Regions from separate parts of the Dorea sp. ICN-14282 genome, predicted to be linked through region 1. Evidence: riboswitches for the same ligand, from Rfam matches in the RefSeq annotation. Region 1 holds a riboswitch; the other holds the start of a gene.
The links. Region 1 has a riboswitch for cobalamin ahead of WKT00_RS00145 (immunoglobulin-like domain-containing protein). Riboswitches for the same ligand answer to the same signal wherever they lie in the genome.

Region 1 (3,850 bases):
ACAAGAATCCCTGATTATACATTCCACCTGTAATATACACTTTCCCGTCAGCTACTGCTGCTGATGCATTGGTCTGCATCGGAAGATCTGCCTGTGCGGCCTTCTGAATACTTCCATCTTCTTTCAAATCTAATTTGTAAATTTTCCCTTTTTGTGTTGTCACCCACAGATACCCATCTGCTTCCACAACCGCACTTCTAATTGCTCCTTCTACCGAGAGTTCACCCTTTACCTCACCGTTTTTTGGAGTAATACTGATTACTTTTCCATCATCACCACCAATGACAATATAAGCATTTTCTCCACGTTCTGCCGCTACAGCTCCGGTTCCATAAAATCCTTCACCATTCTGATAATCCCATACAGGATCCACAATCTCTTCCGCATCTTCTTTTACAAGGTCAAGAGTCTCATACGCAGCGACACCTCCCTGACTGGATCCAGGATTTCCACCGTTGGTATAGCCAACATAGATTTTCCCATCTGCATAGCAGACAGAACTCAGTCCCTGATACCCAAGTCCAAGCCCTGGTACACTAGTAACAAATAAAGACTTCAATGTCTGTGCATCAAAACACTGTACACTTCCATCTGCCAGAGGAACAAAAATTTTTCCATCCCCATATGAAATATAGGAATACCAACCGGTCTGCTTCTTTAGCTTCGTACTTTTTACTACTTCGCCGGTTGCCTTATCCAGCATCTGTATTTCTTCGTTTCTCGCCACGTAAACTTTTTCATTTACCAAGATCGGATATCCTGCACTTCCAAAAAATGCATCTCCCTTGTTGCTGCTTTTCCATATAAGATTTGCATCCTTCACCGGAGTTTCCACAGAAATAACGGCATTGTTTCCCTGATTTCCCAAATGCTGTCCCCAGTCATGGGGAAGATCCGGAAGTGGATCCGCCGGATTTCCGCGCTTCACATGAAGCGTAACCGTTCCAGCCACAGCTCCCATGGTTTCTATCACGATATCCTGTGGTGTCAGCTCTGCTCCACTTTGATTCACCAACCAGGATTCTTTCTCAAATTTAGGATCTACGACCGCCAATACCGTCTCCGTCTTTTCTTCGCCTTTTTCACCTCGTACTTTCAACTTTACAACACTGACACCCTCTTCAGCTGTTCCGCTAATCGAAAGTTTTTTCACGCCATCCGGCACGTAAAGGGTATATTCTTGAATCCCCTTTTCATAAACCAGCTTCCCATAATCTGTATGAAGCTCTGTAAACAGCGCCGTTCCTATCACCGTTGCCTCAAATTTTTTAGAAGCGACTTCGCTGCCTCTCTTTACTTCTGCTGTCAGAGTCACGATTCGGTCCTCTCCTGTCGGACGGGTCACCTTCCCCGTCTCTCCTTCGATCCGAATACAGGATTCATCCGAGCTCGTCCAGGTAATCTGCGTTCCCTGCTTTCCTGCCAACGGAAGAGTTAAGTCCTTCGTCACCTGGCTAAGATCGCCCAAATTCAAGGCTTCCACCGTCTGTTTAACAGCCTCTGCATCTGTTAGCATCTCTCCCGGCGTCACGGTCAGTGTTCCGTGAGGCGTAACCAGATCCCAGGCATAATTTCCCTTTTTATCATAGTAAGCATTCTGGCGCTTTGCCGTCACCGTATAGCTTCCGGCTTCTGCAACTACCACCGATGCCATTCCATCTGCTCCAGTATTCCCTTCTGCCACAACTTCCTGGTCTGCATTTTTCACCTGAATGGTTGCCCCAGAAGGATTGGAAGCTTCATTCCACATCAGAGGTGTGGTATTTAACTGAATCGCAGCCGGTTCTCCCGCTTCTGCCGTCATATTTTCCTGTGCAAACCACCCATACTGGCCACCAAATGACCAATCACTGCTCGCCCAGATATCCACTACAGAAAGCAGATCCCCTTCCTGTACCATCTGCTCCTGCGCTCCCACCTGTAGACTTTCATGGTTTCTAAGAAACATTAAAGTTGACTCTTCCGGAAGATCAAGGAATCCTGAAACGTATCCCCCGTCTGCCTGAATCAGGTCCGGTGCTGTTCCTTCTCCATATTGCTGTTCACAATATTCCGCCATTACGTGCAGCACCGTATAACCAGGTTCTGCCGGTTCCGGCACTCCTTCCAGACCATAGTCTGCAAAGGTGTGGTATGTATCCGGCATCGTAATCTTCATCCCCTGCTCTACCGTTCGGCCATACCCTTCAATCTGAAGTGTCACCGTCATTCCATAGCCTGTAAGCGTCTGATCACCAGCATGCACACTTCCTGCATTAGCCACGCTTCCCAGCAGCAAAAGTGCTGCAAGGAAAAGGCCTGACAACCTCTTTCTTTTCTCTCTTCTCTTTTTCATTGATTCTCCATTCTACTTTCGTACGAAGAACAGAATTGAGCTGCTTTTCACCCCACAGATTTTCTCTGTAAAGAAAAAAATGGCTGCCTTTCGGCAACCACTACACATCACAAGAATGTCTCTTCTTTCCTATATTTTTAACTGAGACCTCTTCCTTTGCGTATCCTCTTATCCTCACCGAAAGATTTTACAATAATTACAGGCAGGTCTCCTGGCTTGGGTTTCTTATCTACTTGCCACCTTCCCGCCATACGTTATTCTGACAGTGGTCTTTGGCGTTCGCCATCCCTTACAGTAGAGTGAGCTGCTGCGGCTTTTCACCGCATTCCCTTTTCATCTGTAACATACAGAACCTGTATCTTTTTTATTGTATCTTCTTCGGCATCGTCTGTCAAATTCTTTTCTCACTTTTTCATGCCAATTTTCGGCATTTACAAATTCTTCCCATATGTTTTTCGAACAGCTTCTATCCGATCATAGACAGTAACTGAAACAGGAAATTTGCCACAATTCCGGCACATAAACCGCCAATAGTATGACTGACGATCGCCTTTCCTGTCATCTTGCTGACTTTCAGCGAAGACATCATTGCTACATGGGTACTTAAATATCCGCTCCAGCACATACACATTGCGGTAAATACTGCAACGTCATTTGCATGAGCCGCTCCGGAAGCAAGCATATTCGGCACCAGTCCGATGGCTGCCCCAGCTGCTCCAAGTGCAGTAATCGGAACTGCAACCGCAGATGCAGAACTAAATCCAAACAATGGTTTCAGAATAAAATCCAGTTTTTCTCCCAACCACGGAAGCAGTGCAACACCTTCGTAAGCTGCTCCTGTGTATGTCCCGTCTGCAGACGGACCATTCGTCAAAATCATTACAACGGTACAGATTGCAAGCACTCCCGGAATAATCGCAAGGCCGACATCCACACCATTCTTTCCACCTTCCAACATGGATTCTAAAAGGCGCCGTCCAACACCGCCGTCCCGAATTTCTCTCTTATTCAGCAGATCATCCATATTTTCATTCTTATCAAGAGGAATACAATATTCCGTCGTTCCAAATTCCTTCTTTGTAAAGTGCATCATCATTCTGACACTGACAATGCTTCCAATCACTGCAGCGATATTTCCGATCAAAACTGCAAGACCGATCTTCTCTCCATCAGAATTCAGACCAATCATAAATGTTGTGACAATCAGTCCCATTCCAAAAGAAGTCCCTAGATTACAAAGCACCGGAAGCTGAAATTTCTTAAAATACTTTTTAAAATTCCGATCCTCCGCCAAGCTTAAAATCGCCGGGTTATCAGACAGATAAGTCGTCATTACTCCGATTGCCGCTGCACCTGGTAAATTATAAAGTGGCTTCATCAACGGCGAAAGAAGTTTGTTTAAAAGTGCAATCACCCCGAATTCCGAAAAAATTCCGGAAAGCGCTCCGGCAATGACTGCAATTGCCATAATATTAAACACCGTATCCAAAAGAAGTTCATACGCTGTTGCCATCA
Region 2 (3,850 bases), on a different contig from region 1:
ATCGAAATGATTAAAAAATACGAGTAGGGGGTGAAAGAGGATGTTTTGTCCTGAATGTGGAACAAGAAATGCAGATGGAGCAGGATTCTGTGAAAAGTGTGGTGCGAGATTGAACCAGCACGAAGAGGCGCCTCTTTCCAGACCTCAGAAAAAAGAAAAAAAGGCATGGGAAAAGAAAGATAAGATTCTGTTAGTAGAGCTGGCGGTACTTTTGGTGTCGATTGTAATCTTTTTTGTGGTTTACAATGTGCAGTACAGTGCAAAACATGTGGCAGAGCGTTACGTGGAAACGTTGCTGGAACAGAACTGGGGCGGATTCTATGACACGATACTGGTAGAGGAGTCCGGAGATTTTATGACAAAGGAAGCGTTTGTAACAGCGCAGTCTCTAGAGGAAAGAGAGAAAGCGGAAGATTTTGAAATTACGAATATTTCAAAGCGTTCCGGAGGATTTTCCAGCCAGAAAATCAGCGTGCGTTATAATGTTGGAAAATCCAAAGAAAAGATGGATTTGAAGTTGAAGAGAAAAGGGTTGAACTGGAAGGTAAAGGCGGAAGGCTTTGTAACCAAGAAGTATTCCATTGCTGTTCCGAAGGGGGCGAAAGTTCTGGTTGATAAGATCAACGTATCTGACACAGAAAAGCCGTCACATGAGATGGAAGGTATGGATGTCTATACGATTTCGCCGGTTTTTGGACCAACGCACTATGTGGAAGTCACAGGAAAAGAGATTGATCCGGTCAAGATGCTGGTTACATCGACTGAGGGTGAGCCGGTTCCGGTGGAAAGCGGCTACAATGAAAAGGTCTTGGAAAAAGTGACGGAGCAGGCGCTGGAAGACTGGCAGGAAATTATGAAGGGGGCTGTTACCAATCAGCGATTCAGCGATGTGAAGGTGTTTGAAGACATGGCTGATGAGGGCAAGGAAGATGCTCTTGAGGAGTTTGAACATGCCAGAGATTATAATTTTGATGGAGACGATACCGATATTGTACCGAATGAGTATACCTTATCCAATGGGGAGACAAGCTCTAAAGTAGTAGAAGGTGAAGAGCAGTCCGTGATTGAAGTCGAGATAAAAGGAGACTATTACTACTGTTATACCAACTATTACTGGGAGGACAGTGGTGAAGTTGAGAATGATGAAGGTCAGGCGTCCAGCAAGTTAAGATATATTAAGGATGGGGATGGATGGAAGTTGTATTCCATTGATCTGAGTCCATTCTATAATTAGAATTGAAGAAAAAGTTACAGAAAGTATCAATAGAGTTAGGAGCAGATCAGAAAGATTTGCTCCTTATCTTTTTGCTTATAGAAAATAACAATAGAAAAACTTTTTATATGGAAATTATCGATTGGATACATCGGGAATATATATGATATGATACTTGTGTATCATATATAGTGACGCGAAGGCGTTTAAAAGGGAATTCGGTGAAAATCCGAAACAGCCCACTCTACTGTAAGAAGGACGAGGATTTCAGATAGCCACTTTGTGAAAAGGGAAGGCGGAATCTAAGGAAGAGATCAAGTCAGGAAACCTGCTGTATATGAAATGGATTTTTTTTTGGTGGGAAAAAGACAGTGTATACACTGTCTTTTTTTGCACCTTTTTTATTGAATATAATATAAAGGAGAATAGGAAATGGAAGTACAGGTGGTATCGGGTTTTTTAGGAGCTGGGAAGACAACATTTTTGAATCACTATCTTCCAGCGCTTGCCGGGAAGACGGTGTTAATTGAAAATGAATTCGGTGAAGTGGGACTGGACGGCGAACTGATTCAGGAAGATATTCCAGTGCGAGAAATTTATGCGGGATGTATCTGCTGCAGTTTAGCAATTGATTTTAGACAGGGGATCAAAGAGATTGCAGAGAAGTTTTCTCCAGATCAGATCGTGATTGAGCCTTCCGGCGTGGGACGGCTTTCGGATATCGTGAAAGCATGCCAGAAGGCAAGAGAAAAGGAAGGTATTGATCTGACGATTACGAAGCTGATTGCCATGGTAGATGTGAAAAGTTTTGAAGAGTACAGAGAAGATTTTGGAGATTTTTACCTGGATCAGATTCAGCATGCGGGATTGATTCTGCCGACGAATATGGAAGGAGTGGAGGAAAAAGAATGGAATCGTCTTCTTGATGAAATTTGTGGGGAGAATCCGAAAGCGGTGATCTGTCGTGAGGACTATCGGACATTTGGAAGAAAAGAATTAAAAACACTGGTAGACGCGGCGGAGGATTATGAAGAAATGTCGGGCGGTCATCCAAAACCAGCGCTTCCGGCAGAGCGAGTCTTTTCCAGTGTTGCGGTAGAAGAAGTGTCGGAATTTTCAAGAGAGCAGTTTGATGCGGTATTGAATGCGTTTAAGTGCCAGGATGCAGGACAGGTTCTGCGGGCAAAGGGAATTTTAAGTGTGGCGGGACAAAGAATTCATTTTGAATATACGCCGTTCTCTTATGAAGAATGTCCGGCAGATGAAAGGAAGCATTTGAGTGAAAAAGCAGTTGTGATTGGCTGTGATTTGGATGAGGAGAAAGTCAGACAGTTGTTTGGGGTAGAATAAATCCATGTAAATGAAGGAGGGAGAAATCTATGAGAGAGATCAAAGATTTTAATTGTACCTATGATAATTCTGCGGGGATTAGTGGTGCGGTGACAGAAGGACTGGGACTTACATTTCCAGATGCGTATCTTCATGCGGATACGATGGCAAAATTGTCCAAAGCATTAAAGGAGTATGACGGCGCGGGGTTTTGTGAATTACCATTTTGTCATACGGTAGAGGCTGAGGCTTTGGGCGGCATTATTAATTATGGAAATGATAAGACGGGACCAAGAGCAAAAGAATATATCTATACAGATGTAGAAGAACTTCTGAATTTGCCGGAGATTGATTTTTCTACAGGCAGAATCCATGAGGTGTTGCTGGCGTGTAAAGAACTTCGGGAGATGGGGGAGCATGTGGTTTTGGAAGTGTCTGGTCCATTTACAATTTTAAATGTATTGATTGATGCAAGATATGTATTCAAAGGAATGAGAAAGAAACCAGAAGTAATGAAGCAGGTGTTTTGGAAGCTTGGAAATGAAGTTTTAAAATTCATGGAAGAAGCGAAAAAGTATGGTGTGGAGTTGATCAGTTATGCGGATTCTTCTGGTGGGGTGAATATCCTAGGGCCTAAGATGGCAGAGCAGGTTGTGGAAGCTTTTACTTATGAGTTTATGAAGAAAGTAGAGGGGATTGCAGACGACAAGACGATGATTCTTCTTTGCCCAAAGACAACGTTTTCTCTTTTGGGAACTGAGAAAGCGAAATTCGAAAATGTAGAGATTGGGGAATCTATGAGATATGGAGAAGCTTGTATTTCATTGCTTGGGAAAGTGAAGTTTGCAGGACAGATGTGTATTAAGAATATAGATTACCATATTGAAAATGGAAAATTCAAAGAAGTAGTCCTCCGGTAAAGGTGGTTCTATATAATAAACATTAAGAGAAAAGGAGAAAGTAAAATGTTTAGAGGAGATGAGATGACATCAAATGAACGTATGGATGCGTTCTATTCAGGAAAACCTTATGATCATTCTCCTATTATGCTGTTTATTGTGTCAAATGCAGGAAGATATGCGGGAATGACACATCGGGAAAAGAGAAGTTGTGCGAAAAATCAGGCGGAAGCACAGTTGAAAGCATATGAAAGATTGGGACAAGATGGATTGGTAGTAGAATATGGTCTCTTGGGAATTGGAAAAGCTTGTGGAAGCATTACTAATGATCCGGAAGATAGTGCTCCGGCAATTATAAAACATAGGCTAGACGATATCAGTCAGGTTTCCGAACTGGATTTGTCGATGG

Region 2: another riboswitch for cobalamin. It lies ahead of WKT00_RS05815 (CobW family GTP-binding protein); the one in region 1 lies ahead of WKT00_RS00145 (immunoglobulin-like domain-containing protein).

Annotation. Positions count from the first base shown of each region.
Region 1 is NZ_JBBKBH010000001.1:29,478-33,327, reverse strand. Features, by position in the region: gene WKT00_RS00145 (immunoglobulin-like domain-containing protein) at 1-2,335, opposite strand, end outside; cobalamin riboswitch at 2,520-2,707, opposite strand; gene WKT00_RS00140 (CD0519/CD1768 family membrane protein) at 2,802-3,850, opposite strand, start outside.
Region 2 is NZ_JBBKBH010000002.1:115,538-119,387, reverse strand. Features, by position in the region: gene WKT00_RS05825 (YARHG domain-containing protein) at 1-27, shown strand, start outside; gene WKT00_RS05820 (zinc ribbon domain-containing protein) at 41-1,234, shown strand; cobalamin riboswitch at 1,386-1,563, shown strand; gene WKT00_RS05815 (CobW family GTP-binding protein) at 1,646-2,563, shown strand; gene WKT00_RS05810 (uroporphyrinogen decarboxylase family protein) at 2,593-3,462, shown strand; gene WKT00_RS05805 (uroporphyrinogen decarboxylase family protein) at 3,508-3,850, shown strand, end outside.